2 regions of the Uliginosibacterium sp. sgz301328 genome follow, and region 2 is predicted to be linked to the other one. Evidence: predicted binding sites of a transcription regulator. Region 2 holds the regulator's gene; the other holds the start of a gene.
The links. Region 2 encodes FliA, which starts transcription of late flagellar genes. Its sites were predicted from a motif close to CTAAAGTTNNNNNNNNNNNNGCCGNTA; they were not measured.
Positions count from the first base shown of each region.

Region 1: a site for FliA is predicted at 4,671-4,697, ahead of ACDA63_RS11745 (chemotaxis protein). Genes of this name have one in related genera too.

Region 1 covers NZ_JBGVSA010000013.1:84,870-93,935, forward strand. Annotated here, with positions in the region: gene ACDA63_RS11725 (ABC transporter ATP-binding protein) at 1-774, opposite strand, end outside; gene ACDA63_RS11730 (carbohydrate ABC transporter permease) at 838-1,737, opposite strand; gene ACDA63_RS11735 (carbohydrate ABC transporter permease) at 1,748-2,632, opposite strand; gene ACDA63_RS11740 (sugar ABC transporter substrate-binding protein) at 2,711-4,000, opposite strand; gene ACDA63_RS11745 (chemotaxis protein) at 4,757-5,716, shown strand; gene ACDA63_RS11750 (chemotaxis protein) at 5,744-6,700, shown strand; gene cheY (chemotaxis response regulator CheY) at 6,714-7,109, shown strand; gene cheZ (protein phosphatase CheZ) at 7,238-8,149, shown strand; gene ACDA63_RS11765 (chemotaxis protein CheA) at 8,195-9,066, shown strand, end outside.
Region 2 covers NZ_JBGVSA010000006.1:63,994-73,059, reverse strand. Annotated here, with positions in the region: gene smc (chromosome segregation protein SMC) at 1-2,308, opposite strand, end outside; gene putP (sodium/proline symporter PutP) at 2,434-3,966, opposite strand; gene ACDA63_RS06230 (flagellar motor protein) at 4,114-4,878, opposite strand; gene ACDA63_RS06225 (RNA polymerase sigma factor FliA) at 4,938-5,699, opposite strand; gene ACDA63_RS06220 (MinD/ParA family protein) at 5,838-6,584, opposite strand; gene flhF (flagellar biosynthesis protein FlhF) at 6,581-7,999, opposite strand; gene flhA (flagellar biosynthesis protein FlhA) at 8,004-9,066, opposite strand, start outside.

The sequences.
Region 1 (9,066 bases), on a different contig from region 2:
GGGCAGCTTCACGTACAGCTTTTCGTTCTGGCGCACGATCTTGCCGTCGATCAGGTTGATCGTCGGCGAGCCGATGAAGCCGGCCACGAACACGTTGGCGGGGCGGTCGTACAGTTCGAGCGGCGAGCCCATCTGTTCGACGCGGCCGTCGCGCAGCACGACGATCTTCTGGCCCATGGTCATGGCTTCGATCTGGTCGTGGGTCACGTACACCGACGTGGTGCCCAGGCGCTGGTGCAGTTCGCGGATTTCAGCGCGCACTTGCGTACGCAGCTTGGCGTCGAGGTTCGACAGCGGCTCGTCGAACAGGAACACCTGCGGATTGCGCACGATGGCGCGGCCCATGGCCACGCGCTGGCGCTGGCCGCCAGACAGTGCCTTGGGCAGGCGGTCGAGCAGGGCTTCGAGGCCGAGCATCTTGGCGACGTCGTCGACCTTGCGCGCGATTTCCTCTTTCGACACCTTGGCCAGCTTGAGCGCGAAGCCCATGTTCTCGCGCACCGTCATCTGCGGATACAGCGCATAGCTCTGGAACACCATCGCGATGTCGCGCTGCTTGGGTTCCATCTTGGTGACGTTCTTGTTGGCGATGTGGACCTCGCCACCGGTGACTTCTTCCAGGCCGGCAATGATCCGCAGCAGGGTCGACTTGCCGCAGCCGGACGGGCCGACCAGCACGCAGAATTCCCCGTCGGGGATGTCGATCGAGACGTCACGGATGACATCGGTCTTGCCGAACGACTTATAAACGTTCTTGAGGACTACGCTTCCCATATCAATCTTCCTGTGTCGGGATCGCGGCGGTCCGCCGCGATCCTGGTTTGTATTCGTTGTGCCTCAGCCCTTGACCGCGCCGGACATGATCCCGCGGTTGAAGTGCTTCTGCAGTGCCAGGTACACCAGGATGCTGGGCAGCATGGCCAGCAAGGTGATGGCGATGAAAATGTTCGGAGTGATCGTCTCGTCCGAGCGCAAGGTGCCCAGGATGACCGGCATCGTGTAGAGCACTTCGCGGTTAACCACGATCAGCGGCAACAGGTACTGGTCCCAGATCATGATGAAACCGAAGATCATCGTCGTACCCAGCGCCGGCTTCACCAGCGGCAGGATCACCTTGAAGAAGATCTGCCACTCCGAAGCGCCATCCACGCGCGCTGCTTCTTCGAGTTCCTTCGGGATCGCCTTCATGAACTCGGTCAGCAGGAAGATCGAGAACGCCCAGCCCACCACCGGCAGGATCATCCCCAAGTGCGTGTTGTACAGGCTGTTCGACGTCGGGATGCGATAGTTGAACGCCCACAGCAGGAAAGACTGGATCTGGCTGGTGAGCCATTCGAAACCCGGGATGTGGTAGTTCACCACCAGGTACAACGGAATGGCGATCACTTCTTCGGGCAGCATCATCGTCGACAGGATCAGCAGACCGACGAAGGCCATGCCCATGAACTGCTTGCGGGCCAGCGCATAGGCGGCCAGCGCGCTCACCGACACTTGCAGCGCGGTGCCGATGACCACGACGATCATCGAGTTCAGCAGGAAGCGCCACACCTTCACTTCCGCCCAGGCGAAGCGGAAGTTCTCCATCGTCGGCAGGTGCGGCATGGCCAGCAGCTCGCCCGGCTTGACCGGCGCGCCCGACAGGGCCGTCATCAGGATGCCCCAGTACGGGCCGACGAACACGACCAGAACCAGTGCATAAATGATGAAGCGGCCGACTTTGTTCCAAACGTTATCCATATATCGGCTCTCAATACTTGGCGATACGGTCCTTGACCGACAGGTGGACGATGGTCATCACCACCGTGAAGGCAAACAGCAGGAAGGACACCGCTGACGCGTAGCCGTAGTCGATCTGCTCGAAGCCGATCTTGTACACGTGCGTCATGATCATCTCGGTCGCGCCGGCGGGGCCGCCACCGGTCGTCGCATACACTTCGGCGAACACGCGGAAGCCGCGGATGAACGACAGCATCAGCACCACCGAGATCGCCGGGATCAGGCCGGGCAGGGTGACGTGCCACATGCGGCGGAACCAGTTCGCGCCATCGACGTTGGCCGCGTCGTAGAGCTCGCGGTTGATGCCTGCCAGACCGGCGATGAAGATCACCATGTTGTACGGCACGGCCTTCCAGATGTGCAGCAGCATCAACGTCCACAGCGCTTGTGCCTGATCGGACAGGAAGCCCTGCGGCGCAATGCCGAACCAGCCGACGAAGGTGTTCATCACGCCCGTCGGTGTCGGATTGAAGAGAATGCGCCAGACTTCCGCCACGATCGCCGCACTGGTGATGGCGGGCAGGAAGATGGCCGTACGGATGAAGTGCAGGTGACGGGCCGGTCCTTCCAGCGCGATGGCCAGGAAGAACGCGATGAAAGCCGCCACCACCGAAGTGACGATCACATACAGCGTCGTGTTGATGACGGCGTGGCCAAGCACGGCGTCGCTGAACACGCGGGCAAAGTTGCCCATGCCGACCCACGTATTGGGGCCGTCGAAATTCACCTTATAGAAGCTGAGGATCAAGCCCTCGAGCATCGGGACAAACTTGAACCACGTGAAAATGATCAGCGCGGGGGCAAGGAATATCCAGGGGATGAGGTTGCGCCGCGCATGCGGGCTCAGTACTGACATGTTGAAACCTTTCTGACGGCTTGAATACGGCCGCCGCGGGGATGCGGCGGCCGTGCCGGTTGCTTCTGGATGCGTGCCTTACTTGGCCAGCACGTTCTGCTTGGCCAGTTCGGCGTCGACGGCGACGTCGACTTCCTTCAGGCCGGAAATAATGTCGCTCGAGCAGTTCGCCATGATCTTGTTGAAACCGTCGGCAGTGATCTGACGGATCGGCGTCCAGTTAGGCACGTTCGGCACGTAGCGGCCTTCCTTGGAGTACAGGTCCTGGAAGAGCTGCCAGCGGGCGTCGTTGTCATAGGTTGCCTTGACGTCGACCCGCTTGTTGACCGACAGGCGCACGATCGGCTGGTTTTCACCGGCCTTCATGCCCATCTGCTGGCCTTCGGGCGAGATCATGAATTCGATGAACTGCTTGGCGGCAGCCTTGTTCTGGCTCTTCTTCATCAGGTACACGCTGGTACCTTCAGCCAGGGTCGCGGCGCTCTTCGGGCCGTGGATCGACACGACTTCATAGGTGCCCTTGCCCGGGTCCTTGTCCATCAGCGGCAGGTGGTACGGACCGGTGAAGAACATGCCGGTCTGGCCCGAACGGAACGACGGGATCGCGTCGGCCGTGGTGGCGTTGATCGCGCCCGGCTGCGAAACCTTCGAGCAGATCATGCCGCGCAGGAAGTCCACCGCCTGAGCGGTTTCCTTGGTGGCCAGGCTCGACTTGAAGGCATTGCCGACCGGCTTCAGGAAGTCGCCACCGGCTTGCCAGATGAACGACGACAGGAACCAGCTCGTGTAACCGCGGGTGGTCGAACCCGGGATGATGAAGCCGAACGTGTCGTTCTTGCCGTTGCCATCAGGGTCCTTCTCGGTGAAGGCCTTGGCCAGGTTCTGCACGTCGGCCCAGGTCTTGGGCGAGGGCAGGCCGAGCTTGATGCGCCAGTCCTTGCGCACGAACAGGGCGAACGATTGCGCCGACGTCGGCACGGCGTAGTACTTGCCGTCGAACGAGCGGGCCGATGCCCAGGCTGCCGGGAAGACGTCTTCGCTACCCTTGATGGTCTTCGGGTCAATCTGCTCCAGAATGCCCATCTGGACGCCCTGGCCGATGAAGGTGGCGTCATTGAACATCAGGTCGGGCAGGGTGTTGCCGGCGGCGGCGCGGGCCAGACGCTGTTCGAAGTCGGTGAGCGTGTTGAAGTACTCGACGTGGATGCCGGTTTTCTTCTCGAAAGCCTGCGCGACGCGGTCGTACACAGCCTTCGAGTCGTTCGTGGCGCGGATCCAGACCTGCAGTTCCTTGTCGGCCGCTTGTGCCGACATGGCGCCAGCCAGCATGCCCACTGCGATGGCAAGCTTGGTCATTTTGCGATTCATAGCATTCATCTCCGTCGTTTCATTAAACAGGGCTGGATTGCCCTTGCACTCATCACCCAACTCGGCCGGATGGCCAAGAACGAAAACACCGATCAACTCGCCTCATCGCGGCCCGGGAAAGGCGCCGGAGAAGTCAGACCCCGTCAAATACCGTTTCAGAAGAGGAATTTATGGGGGTATGAGTTAAACGTTTAACTGGATTCTAGGTACAGCCAAATCCACTGTCAAGCGGACAAACCCGGTTATGCGATGCAGCAAGAAGAAAGGCTTTAAAAGCTTGATGTGCCTTCGTTTCGGCCCAATGGCAGGCGCCATTCGGAGCCGAATGGTATGACGCGGCACTCGCAGTAAAGCCTATGTCGATGTGTTTTTCCAGAAACGCGTAACGGATGAACGTTCGCCGGCTTTACGAAAATTCACGTTCTTACCCTGGATCAGAAACTGGCCGAAAAGTCTTAGGTTGCCGTTCCCAAAAAGAGAGGCCGCGTGCCAGTCGCCCTCCAGCAAAGGCTCCGGCGCTTCACGGCGCTCTCGAACCCACTCATGTCGCCATGACAGGCCGGCACTGTTTCATTTTGTTTCGGACCTCAAGCCGTGGAGTCGCGCAGCCGTCGTCAGTGCAACGCCCGGCCCTGCATCCTGTCGGTTCCCGGAATTGTCTGCGGGACTGCTCAAGTTTGAGCAGGGGCGGTCGTAAATCCAATCGAGTGCGCACGACCGCGTGCGGCGCAGCAATGAGTGGGAGAGGCAAAACACATGTCCGAGCTGTTGAAGAACGTTGACGCCAGAACACGCCTGGCGGGCACCAACAAGCTCGAGATTCTGCTGTTCGCGCTCGGTACGGACGACCGTACGGGCCGGCGGGAGAGTTTCGGGATAAACGTTTTCAAGGTCCGCGAAGTCATGCGTACCCCCCAGATCACCGCAGCGCCCGACATGCCCGACGGCGTCGAAGGCATGGTCTCGCTGCGCGGACAGCTCGTGCCGGTGGTCGACCTGGCCAAGTACTGTGGCATCGCCACTACGGCCCGCCGCGACATCATGATCGTCACCGAATACAACGGGCATACCCAGGGTTTCCTGGTCGAAGGCGTCGACACGATCCTGCGGCTGGACTGGTCGCACATGAAAGTGCCGCCCGAAATGCTCACCTCGCGCCTGGGCGGTCTGGTGACCGCCGTCACCGAGCTCGAAGACAAGCGCCTGGTCATGATGCTCGACGTCGAACGCGTGCTCTCGGAGACCACGCACTACGACGACGAATACCTCTTCAAGGACATCAAGCCGCTCGGCCGTGAGCTGACCGTGCTGTTCGCCGACGACTCCTCGGTGGCCCGCAAGCAGATCGAACGCACGCTCGACGCACTGGGCGTGCGCCACATCGGTGCCGTCAATGGCCGCACCGCGTGGGAAGAACTCGACAAGATCGCCCGCCACGCCGAACTCACCGAACAGCGCGTGCGCGACGTGCTCAACGTGGTGCTGACCGACGTCGAAATGCCCGAAATGGACGGCTACATCCTGACCCGCCGCATCAAGAGCGACCCGCGCTTTGCCGGCGTGCCGGTGCTCATGCATTCGTCCTTGTCGAGTCTGTCGAACCAGTCGCTGGGCAAATCGGTGGGCGTGGATGGCTACGTGTCGAAGTTCGAGCCCCACCGCCTGGCCGACGCGCTGCGCGCCTTGCTCGAAACCGGTCAGGCCCAGGCGGCCTGAGTGTCGTTGTCAAACATAGAGGTCCCAATGGAAGGCGCCGCCATCAACCTGTTCGACACCGTCGATGCCCGTACCAAGCTGGCGGGTTCGAACCGGATGGAAATCCTGCTGTTCTCGCTGGGCACGAGCGAGATCTTCGGCATCAACGTATTCAAGGTGCGCGAGGTCTCCAAGACCCCGTTCATCACCCGTGCGCCCAACATGCCCCACGGCGTGGAAGGGCTGATTTCCCTGCGCGGCAACGTCATACCCGTGCTGTCGTTGGGCAAGATCCTGGGGCTGTCGCGGCCCGATCAGGCGCTGGGCGCCTCGATGATGGTCACCGAATACAGCAAGCGCACGCTGGGTTTCCTGGTCCATGAAGTCGACCGCATCATTCGCGTCGAATGGGACAAGGTCCGCCAGCCCGAAAACATGACGCTGGCCTCATCGCAGAGCTACATCACGGCCATCACCGAACTGGACGACGGCAAGCTGGTGTCGATCCTCGACGTCGAAACCATCCTCGCGCAGACCTTCGGCGAAGCGCCGGTCGGTGCCATCGCGCCGCTGCAGCGCGACGACGAGCGCGACACCAACGTCTTCTTCGCCGATGACTCGATGGTCGCCCGCAAGAAGATCGTCGAAGTCCTCGACAAGCTGGGCGTGCGTCACAAGCACGCGCTCAACGGGCAAGAAGCCTGGACCCGCCTGGACGCACTGGCCAAGCACGCCGAACAACGCAAGCGTCCGCTGACCGAAGAACTCGACCTCATCCTGGTCGATGCTGAAATGCCAGAGATGGACGGCTACGTGCTGACCCGTCATATCAAGAGCGACAACCGCTTCGACGGCATTCCGGTTGTCATGCATTCCTCGCTGTCGTCAGAAGCCAACCGCTCGATGGGCAAGGCGGTGGGCGTGGATGCATATGTCGCCAAGTTCGATGCAGAGGTGCTCTCCGAAACGCTGCGTCCGTACCTCATGAAATCCAATAGAGATTGATCGGAGTAACAACATGTCGGATCCGAAAATGAAATTTCTGGTGGTTGATGACTTCTCGACGATGCGCCGCATCGTTCGCAACCTGCTCAAAGAACTGGGCTACACCAACGTGGACGAGGCCGAAGACGGCGTCGTCGCCATGCAAAAGCTGGCCGCCGGCGGCATCGACTTTGTCGTGACCGACTGGAACATGCCCAACATGACCGGCATCGAGCTGCTGCGCGCCATTCGCGCCAACGCCCAGATGGCGCACCTGCCCGTGCTCATGATCACGGCCGAAGCCAAGAAGGAAAACATCATCGAAGCCGCGCAGGCGGGCGCATCCGGCTACATCGTCAAGCCGTTCACGGCCGTCACGCTGTCCGAAAAGCTCGGCAAGATCTTCGAAAAGATGAAGGCGGCTGCGTAAGCAATGCCTCGCGGCACCGCGGCGCGCGTCATCGACGCAGCGCGCATGTCCCCGCGACCTTCCACGCACGCAGACGCAGCACGACCGGGCTCCGACAGCCGCGGTCACCCGGAATACAGGAGCCAGACATGGCAAAGCGACAAAAAGTGACACCCCCGGCAGCCGCTGCCGACAGTGACGAGTTGCAGGCACTCTTCGATTCAATCGCCAGCCAGGCCGTTGCGCCCACGCCGGCCCCCGAGGCCCCCGAACCGGTGGTCGAAGCCGTGGCCGCGCCGGCCAACGACGACGTTGCCGACGACGGCGACAACGACGAACTGCAAGCACTGTTCGACAGCGTCTCTGCCCTGGGCGTGGTCGCTGCTGCCATCGAGCGCGGCGAAGTCGCCGAAGCCCCCGCTGCCGTGCCGGCCCAGCCGCAGACCGCCGAAGAGCGCCAGGAACACGTCTTCAACCGCATCGGGCAGATGACGCGCGTCCTGCACGACACCATCCGCGAGCTCGGCTACGACCGCATGCTCGAAGAAACCGCGCAGCGCCTGCCTGACGCACGCGAACGCCTGTCGTACATCTCGCAGATGACCGAGCAGGCCGCCAGCCGCGTGCTCAATGCCACCGACATCGTCAAGCCGATCCAGGACCGCGTCGAGGAAACCGCCTCCGAGCTCAACGACCGTTGGGAACAGCTCTACGACAAGAAGCTGTCGGTCGACGAATTCAAATCGCTGGCCGGCCAGACGCGCACCTTCCTCGGCCAGGTCGCCAACGACAGCAGGGTGGTGAACGAGCAACTGCTCGAAATCATGATGGCGCAGGACTTCCAGGATCTCACCGGCCAGGTCATCAAAAAGATCGTCGACATGGCGCAGACGCTCGAATCCGAACTGCTGCGCGTGCTGATCGAAGTCATGCCCGAAAACCGCCGCCACGTCGGCAACGAAGGCCTGCTCAATGGCCCGGTCGTCAACGCCGAAGGCCGCGACGACGTCGTCACCGACCAGGGCCAGGTCGACGACCTGCTGGAAAGTCTGGGTTTCTGAGAAACGGGTTGGGCGGCCGAAGCTGGCCGCCACAAGGAGCACACAATGAGCGATTTTGCTGGGATGGAAGATCTGCTGCAGGATTTCCTGGTCGAAGCGGGCGATCTTCTATCGGGCGTCGACAACAAGCTCGTCGACCTGGAGCGCGCACCGCACGACCGGGGCCTGCTCAACGAGATCTTCCGGGGCTTTCACACCATCAAGGGCGGCGCGGGCTTCCTGGCCGCGCACGAACTGGTCACGCTGTGCCACCTCACCGAAAACCTCTTCGACAAGCTGCGCAACGGTGAACTGCTCGTCACGCCCGAGTGCCTCGACGTCATCCTCGCCGCCACCGCCACGGTGCGCGAGATGTTCGGCAACCTCGAACGCGGCATGCAGCCGCGCGCGGCCGAGCCTTCGCTGATCGAAGAACTCAAGCTCGCCATTGCCGGCACGCTGCCGGCCGCCAACAAGGCCGCCGTCGCCGCGCCCGCCGCACCGGTTGCTGCCGCACCGGCCGCCGCCGCACCGGCCGTCGAAGGCGACGACCTGGACTGGAACGCGCTGTACGCCGCTGTCACGGGTGGCGCGCCGCACGTGGCGACCTCGCTGGCCGAAGTACCGGTCGAACAGATCATCCAGGCCGCTGTCGGCCGCCGCGCCACCGACAAGCCCGGCGCGCAGAACGCCCCGACCGGCAGGAGGATGGACGAGCGCACGCGCGACAACTCCATCCGCGTGGATACCTCGCGTCTGGACCAGGTGCTCAACCTGTCGGGCGAAATAGGCCTGACCAAGAACCGCCTCAACGCACTGCGCAGCGACATTCTCAACGGCAAGAACGACACCGAAACACTGCAAGCGCTGGATCAGGCTGTCAGCCAGCTCGACCTGCTGGTCTCCGACCTGCAGAACGCTGTCATGAAAACGCGCAT
Region 2 (9,066 bases):
CGCGTTGCTGGTGCAGTTCGCGGCCGGCCTCGGCTTCCAGCAAGTGAGTATTCTCGGTCTCTTCGGCAAAGGCGATTTCGTCGGCCTCGCGGCGCAATTGCGCGCGGCGCTCTTCGAAACGGGCCTTCTCCTGCTGCATGCGGACGACTTCGAGCTGCGCGGCGTGCACCTGCTGCTGCAACTGGCCGATGCGCGTGCGTACCGTCGTCAGCGCATTGGTCGCTGCGGCGAGCGCCTCTTCGGCCTCTGTCGCGCGCTCCGCGCAGGCGGCCTGCTCTTCTTCGAGCGTGGCGAGTTCGGCACTCAGCGATTCGATTTCGCGCTGGCGTTCCAGCGCCCCGTGCGTGCGCGCATCCGGCGCGAACAAGGTCAGCTCTCGGCTACTCAGGATGGCGCCGCTCTGCGCCACCAGCACGACGTCGTCGGGTAGCTGCGCCGCGCTGTCGATCCAGGGCTGGATGCTGTCGACCGCGTAGGCGCCGGCCAGCCAGTGTTCGAGGATGCCCGCGGCGGCGGCGTTCGCGCAGCGCAGGCGTGACGCGAGCGGCGTACCGGCAAATGTCGGACGCTGCGCCGGCGCTGGTGCGCCTTCACGCGTCAGCACGACAGTCGACGGTACGGACTTGCCGTGGATGGATTCCGGCATGCGGGCAAGCGGCCCGCGCGCGGCCAGCCGTTCGCGCAGGACGGCTTCGAGCGCAAGCTCCCAGCCGGCATCGACGGTAATGTGCTGCCACAGCGGTTGCAGCTCCGACAGCCCGGCTTCGCGCAACCAGGTGCCCATGTCGCCAGCGTCGCGCAATTTGGCCTGCAGCGCTTCGAGCGCGTCGAGTCGGGCGCGCTTTTCGGTGACTGCACGGGCAGCGCGACGTTCTGCTTCCTGCGCAGCGCGCAACGCGCCTTGGGACTGGATGTGCACGCCTTGCTGGGCGGTCTGTTCGGCTTCGGCGTCTTCCAGTTGGCCCGCCAGCGTTTCCACCGCCAGTTCGATCGCCTCGGCGTCGCCCGGATCGGCCGCCGGCAGTTGTGCCAGATCGGCTTCGAGCCGCTGGCGACGGGCAGTCAGTGCTTCGATGGCTCGCAGACTGGCCTGACGACGCGTGTCGTCCACGCGCATCTGCTGCTCGGCCTGGGCCAGTTCGCGGCGCAGGCGATCCTGCTCTTCCTGCGCGCGACGGTAGGTGTCCTCGACTTCGGGCAAGGCTTCCTGCGCGATGGCCAGCTCGTCCTGCGCCTGCTCCAGCCGCACCGTGGCGACTTCGCGCAGTTCCGCCCAACGTTCGCGCTCCGCCGCCAGCTGCGTGGAGCGTTCGCGCCACTGGGCTTCGGACATGGTGAGCTGATCGATACGCTGCGACAGGCGCGAACGCGTATCGCGCAGGCTCTTGAGTTCGTTTTCGATGCGCGAGACTTCGGCTGTGATGGCGTAGAGATCGCCTTGCGCCACGCCGACCACGTCAGAGAGCCGCGTGTGCCGCTCGCGCGCGACCAGCAGTTGGTCTTCAAGAATGCGCAGACGCTCGGTTTCGGCCTCGAGCGTCGTACCACAGGTGGCGATACCTTCGGCGTTGCGGGCTTTTTCGGTCGCCGCGCTTTCGCGCTTGAACACCCACAGCAGGCGCTGGCGTTCGTTGAGCGAATCGGCCAGTTCCTTGTAGGTACGCGCCACTTCGGCCTGCGCGGCGAGCTTTTCGATCTGGCTGCCGAGTTCGGCGCGGATGTCTTCGATACGCGCCAGGTTGTCGCGCGCGTCGGCCAGACGGCCTTCGGTCTCGCGGCGGCGTTCCTTGTACTTGGTGATGCCGGCGGCTTCTTCGAGGAAGGCCCGCACGTCTTCGGGCCGCGCCTCGATGACGCGCGAGATCATGCCTTGCTCGATGATCGCGTAGGCACGCGGCCCCAGGCCGGTGCCGAGGAACAGGTCGATGACGTCCTTGCGGCGTACGCGGACGTTGTTGATGAAGTAGTCCGAGCCGCCGGCCCGGTCGACCACGCGCTTGACGGCGATTTCGGCGTACTGCGACCACTGGCCGGCAGCGCGCCCTTCGGCGTTGTCGAAAATCAGCTCGACGCTGGCCCGCTGCACAGGCTTGCGGGTGGTCGAACCGTTGAAGATGACGTCCTGCATCGACTCGCCACGCAGCGCCGAGGCGCGCGATTCGCCCAGCACCCAGCGCACGGCATCGATCACGTTCGATTTGCCGCAGCCATTGGGCCCCACGATGCCCACCAACTGGCCGGGTGCCAGGATGGTGGTCGGATCGACGAAGGACTTGAAGCCGGCGAGTTTAAGCTTGGACAGGCGCACGTTCGGGAGCGGGTCGGGAAGTCGGCTGTTTTTTCGCCGCGAATGATATCACCCGGTGCCACCCCCCGTCGGCCTTCAGGGCAAAGACTGGCGGGCAGGACGACGCCTGCTCCGCCAAACGCCGTTCAACTGCGGCGATATGCGTCGATTTCAGCGTCCACCGCATCGAAAGTCGCCAGAACGTCGCGCGACGGCGCGCGATCCAGCAGACTGACGACAAAAATGGCCACCGCGCCCAGCAGCGCGCCGGGGAGGATTTCGTAGAGCGCCTGCCATGCGGCCGGGACGATCTGTACGCCAAAGATGCTGCCCTGCTTCCACACAACCACGGTCAGGGCCCCCACCAGCATGCCGGCCAGCGCGCCGTTGCGCGTCATGCGGCGCCACAGCAGCGAGATCACCACCACCGGGCCGAACGCCGCGCCAAAGCCGCCCCAGGCGTAGGAAACCAGTTCCAGCACAGAGTTTTCCGGATTGCGCGCCAGCGCGATGGCCAGCAACGACACCAGCAGCACCGTAATGCGCCCCACCCACACCAGTTCGGCCTGGCCCGCGTTGCGGCGCAGGAAGGCCTTGTAGAAATCCTCGGTCAGCGCGCTGGAGCACACCAGCAACTGGCAGCTCAGCGTACTCATGATGGCGGCCAGGATCGCCGACAGCAGCACGCCGGCGATCCACGGATTGAACAGCAACTGCGACAGCAGGATGAAGACGCGTTCCGGTTGCTGCGCGACCGGCCCGGCCAGTTCGGGATGCTCGGCGAAGTACGCGATACCGAAGAAGCCGACGGCCACGGCGCCCGCCAGGCACAGCACCATCCAGGTCATGCTGATACGGCGAGCCGGCGCGATCGCCTTGTAGCTCGAAGCCGACATGAAGCGCGCGAGGATGTGCGGCTGGCCAAAATAACCCAAGCCCCAGGCCAGCAGCGACACGACGCCTACGACCGAACCGCCCTTGCCCATGTCGAAGAACGACGGGTCCAGCCGATGGATGATGGCCGTGCTCTCGACCAATCCGCCCGACAGGAAGATCACCACCAGGGGCGTCACGACCAGCGCACCGATCATCAGGCTGGCCTGGACCGTATCGGTCCAGCTCACCGCCAGGAAGCCGCCGATCAGCGTGTAGAGGATCGTCGCCAGCGCGCCTACCCACATCGCCGTGGCGTAGGGAATGCCAAAGGTGCTCTCGAAAAGACGGGCGCCCGCCACCACGCCGGAGGCGCAGTACACGGCGAAGAACAGCAGGATGATGACGGCCGAGAGCACACGCAGCAGGCGGCTCTTGTCCTCGAACCGGTAGGTGAAATAGTCCGGCAGGGTCAGCGAATTGTTAGCCCGTTCGGTGTAGACGCGCAGGCGCCCCGCCACCCACTTCCAGTTGCACCAGGCGCCGATGGTCAGCCCGATGGCGATCCACGACTCGGACACGCCATGCAGGAACACCGCGCCCGGCAGGCCCATGAGCAGCCAGCCGCTCATGTCCGACGCACCGGCCGACAGCGCCACCACGAAGGCGCCCAGGCGTCGCCCGCCCAGGATGTAATCCGAAAGGTTGCTGGTGTAGCGATAGGCAATCAGGCCAATCGCGACCATGCCCAATATGTAGAACAGGAAAGTGACGGTAAGCGGCGTACTGGCAGTCGTCGAAAGCATGCGTAGTCTCGATTCGGCCACTCGGAGGTGGCCTGTCAGATTCTTGGACGGGCGACTATGCCAAATCCGTCAATCATCACTTGAGACCTATCGCAAATGCGATGCAGACATCCGGGCGGCATGTCGCGCCCGGCTCACCACGATGAATCAGCGCTGGCCGCGCCGCGCCGACTGACTGAGGTAGCCCTGCAGACGGCTTTCGATGATGCGCGGATTGTCGCCGTGGGCGATGCCGACCAGGCCATCGAGCACCATCTCGCGCGTCGATACCAGGCGGGCAATGCTCGCGGACAGTTTCTTGCCGACCGGCAGGAAGATCAGGTTGGCGCTGCCCACGCCATAGATGGTGGCGACGAAGGCCACCGCGATGCCGGCGCCGAGCTTGCTCGGGTCGGAGAGGTTTTCCATCACGTGGATCAAGCCCATCACCGCGCCGATGATGCCGATGGTGGGCGCATAGCCGCCAGCGGCGTCCCAGATCTTGGCCGCCTGCTTCATTTCATGTTCCCAGGCGCCGATTTCGACGTCCATCACTTCGCGCAGGCGTTCGGGCTCGACGCCGTCCACCAGCAATTGCAGGCCCTTGCGCATGAATGGATCGGCCAGATTGCTGATCTTGTTTTCGAGTGCCAGCAGCCCTTCCTTGCGGGCGGTGGAGCTCCAGCTGACGATTTCGGAGATAAGCCCGTCGGACGGCGGCGCTGGCGGGCTGAACACCCAGCCGGCCATGCCAACGCCCTGGCGGAAGGTGTGCCACGGGCTCTGCAGCATCACCGCGCCGACGGTGCCGCCGATGACGATGAAGAACGCCGTCGGTTGAACCAACGACGACAGATGCCCGCCTTCGAACATGTGCCCCAACACGATGGCGGCGACGCCCAGTAACAGGCCGGCCAGACTGACGAAATCCATTTATCCGTGCATCCCTTCCAAGTTTGCTGCGGGCCACACCGGCGCGCGGCGCGGTGGGCCTATGCCACCTTCGCCCGCTTGCCGCGTTTGCCGCTGCCCGGCCCCGCGTCGCGGCCGGTGGTGATACGCGAGCGCAGGCGAGCGATGGCCTGGCTATGCAGTTGGCACACGCGCGATTCCGACACTCCCAGCACCTCGCCGATCTCGCGCAGGTTGAGGTCTTCCTCGTAGTACAGGCCCATTACCGTCTTTTCGCGCTCCGGCAGGTCTTCGATGGCCTGGATGAGCACCGTGCGCATGTTGTGGTCTTCGAGCAGGTCCAGCGGATCGTTGCTCTCGCCCACGATGTGGCGTTCGAGGAAGTCTTCGTCATCCTCGTCGCCGAAATCCTCGAAATAGACGAGCTGGTAGCCGCGCGCCTCCTGCAGCATCTTCTGGTAATCGGCCAGTTCCATGCCGAGCGACTGCGCCAGTTCGCGTTCGGTCGGCTGGCGGCCGTTCTGCTGTTCCAGCGTGTGGATGGCGGTTTCGATGCGGCGCATTTCGCGTCGCAGGCTGCGCGGCAGCCAGTCGTTCTCGCGCAGACCATCGAGCATGGCGCCGCGGATGCGCTGCACGGCGTAGGTCTCGAACTGCGCGCCCAGGCCCTCTTCATAGCGGCCGACCGCGTCGAGCAGGCCCAACATGCCGTTCTGGATGATGTCCTCGACCTGCACGCTGGCAGGCAGTTTGGCCATCAGGTGATAGGCGATCCGTTTGACCAGCGGCGCGTAGCGCGTAATGAGCTGATCCCGATCCAGTGTTCCGGCGGCGTTATACATCGTTGTCTCTCGTTGGCCAGGGCCAATCACAAGCAGCAGGAGAATGGAGCAACACGGCTGATTCGTGCTCCCATGCCTGCATTGTGCGGGGAGCGTTGTCCTTGCATTGCGCGGATAAGCGCGGAGTATTCACGCCAATCATGCACACGCGGCACTCGTGGCCGGGCTCGCCGCCAATCCGCAGGCCAGATCGCGAAGGCGCTCGACAAAGCCGCCGGGGCTCGACGGCAGCGCCTGACCGAGGTGATCGACGCAGCGCACCTCGATGCCCAACTGACGCCACGCCAGGGCCTGGAAATTGGCCGCCAGTTCGCGCGATTCAAATGTCGTCTGCCCGCTCAAGGTGAGCGCCATACTGCCGATATCGGCAATTCCCTTCAGTTTCTTTAGCGCCGCGTAGGCGGCAGTGATCGATTCGACGCGCGCTTCGGCCACCAGCAGGCAGACGCCGGCCGCGCGCAGCAGGGATGAGGTCGCCGTTGTATCGGCGTGCACGATGGTTTCGTCGGCTTCGAACTGCAGCGTGCGCAGGGCGTCGACCACGCGCCGGCCGAGCACCCGTTCGCGCCCCACCAGGCGGGCCGCGCGCGCCACCGGCAGCAGCATGAGCGCGTCGTCGCGGACCAAGGCTTGCGCCAGCGGCACGTGGCCCTCGATCACTTGCTGCAGATCGAAGCGCGGCGCCGTCCCAAGGTGGTCGGCCAGATTGCCGAAGGCGCTGCATTCTTCCAGTACCAGCAAGCGTTGCCCTGCCCCGGCGCGCGCGCGCAACTGTGCGGCCAGCCAACGGGCGGCCCCTGCACCGCAGGTCAGCACCGCCAGCGAGCGCCCCTGGCCGCCGAACATGCGCCGCAGGCCGGCGGCCTGATCGTATCCGGCCATCATGCGCGTGGCACCGGCGATGCGGGCGCAGACATGATCAGTCCGGCCTCGGCAACATCCAGCTTGTGTGCCGACCTGGCGGGCACTTCGCGCAGGGCGCGGTGAATCACGTAACTGCGGTTGGGCAGGTGCAGGTCTTCCGGCACGCGCTGGCCGGTGGAGACATAGAACACGCCCAGTTCGTTGCGCACGGCGGCATCGATGGCCGGCGCAATGGTGGCCGCCTCATCCAGCTTGGTGATGATGCAGCCTGCAAGATTGGGCGCGTCGTAGGCGCGGATGATCTCGTCGAGCGTGTCGCCACGCACGGTGGCGTTCAGGCACAACAGGCGGCGCACGTTGCCGGCGGAGGCCAGCATCGCGGCTTGTTCCATGACCATCTTGTCGCGCTGACCCATGCCGATGGTATCGATCAGCACCATGTGCTTGCCGCGCAGGTCGGCCAGCGTCTGGCGCAGATCGGCGGCGTCGCGCACCACGCACACCTGTACGCCGAGGATGCGGCCATAGATGCGCAGTTGTTCGTGCGCGCCGATCCGGTAACCGTCGGTGGTGATCAGCGCCACCTTGTCGGCGCCATGGCGCACCACGCAGCGTGCGGCCAGCTTGGCCGTGGTGGTGGTCTTGCCCACACCCGTCGGGCCGACGATGGCGTACACGCCGCCGCGATCGATGATGTCGGCGTCGGATGCCAGCAAGCGCAGCTTGCGATCGAGCATGCCCTTGACATGGGCGCGCGCGTCGGTCACCGCCATGTCGCCGACGATGCCCTCAGTCAGCGAGCGCGTCAGTTGCGACGAAAAGCCTGCTTCGAGCAGTTCGGCCATCAATTGCGTGCGCGCCGGTGCGGTACGGGTGATTTCGTTCCAGGCAAACCCGGCCAGTTGGCGTTCGAGCATGCCCTTGATCGAGGCAAGCTCATCCATCAGGCGCGCGTTTGTCGCTTCGAGCGCGGCCAGCTTGGCGGCCTCGACGGCCGCAGCGGCGGGCGCGACGTCTTCACGTTGTGACTGGGCGATGGCGCGCGGCGCGGGCTCGTCGATCGCACGGCGCAGCGGAGGCAGGTCGTGATGCACCGAGGCCCGATGGGTCAGCGTCGGCTCAGCGGATTGTTCGCGCGCCAGGCGGGCAATGTGCTGGCCCAGCGTCAGGGTGAAATCATCGTCACTCGGAGCCGGTGCGGCTGCACGGGCCACCGGTGCCGCAACGGGGGCCGGAGCAGGCGTCGATTCGGGCCGGCGCACCTGTTGGGCGGCAGCCGAGAAGCTGGCGATGGCCTCGGCCGGCATGGCAACGATTTCCACGCCGTCCGGCACCGAGCGATTGGACAGCACGACCGCGTCGCCGCCGAGTTCGGCCTTTACCATGGCCAGCGCTTCACGGGCGCTGCGCGCGACGAATTTCTTCACGTCCACCATTTAATCAGCCTCCAACAACCGCAGTGACACGGATGGTGCGCGATTCAGGCACCTCCGAATGAGCAATGACTTTGAGATTCGGCACGGCGCGGCGCACAAAGCGCGCCAGCAGCCAGCGCAAGGCGTTCGGCACCAGCAGTACGGCCGGCAGGCCGAGGTCTTCCTGGCGCTGGGCGGCCGTGGCCGATTCGCGCAGCAGCGTGTCAGCCAGACCCGGCTCGATGGCGGCATCTGCGCCACCGGTGTGCATGGCTTGTTGCAGCACGCGCTCCAGCGAGGGGTCGAGCGCGATGACTTGCATCTCGCTGTTGCCCGGGAACAGTTGCTGCACGATGGCGCGGCCCAGCGCGATACGTACGCGGCCGGCCAGTTCCAGCGGGTCCTGAATGCGCGTGGCGTGCTCGGCCAGGGTTTCGACGATGGTGCGCATGTCGCGAATGGCGATGCCTTCTTCCAGCAGGTACTGCAGCACGCGTTGCAGCGTATGCAGCGGCAGCGTCTTCGGCACGAGGTCTTCGACCAGCTTGGGCGATTCCTTGGCGATGTGGTCGAGCAGTTGTTGGGTTTCCTGGCGGCCGAGCAGATCGGACGCATGGCTGAGGATGACGTGGTTGAGGTGCGTGGCGACCACCGTGCTGCCATCGACCACGGTGTAGCCCAGCGCATGCGCCTGTTCACGCAGGCTGGAGTCGATCCACACCGCCGGCAGGCCGAAGGCCGGATCGGTCGTCGGCGTGCCCGGCAGGTTGCCCGCCACGCGGCCCGGATTGATGGCCATCAGTTGGTTCGGATAGGCCTCGCCCTGCCCGATCTCCACGCCTTTGAGCGTGATGCGGTAGGCATTCGGCTTGAGTTCCAGGTTGTCGCGGATGTGCACCGGCGCGGCCAGAAAGCCGATGTCCTGCGCGAATTTCTTGCGCAGGCCGCGAATGCGCTTGAGGAGTTCGCCGTCCTGCCCCTTGTCGACCATCGGGATCAGGCGGTAGCCCACTTCCAGGCCGAGCACGTCGACCGAGGTCACGTCCGACCAGCTCGCTTCCATCGATTCTGCACGGGCGGCGGCCTGT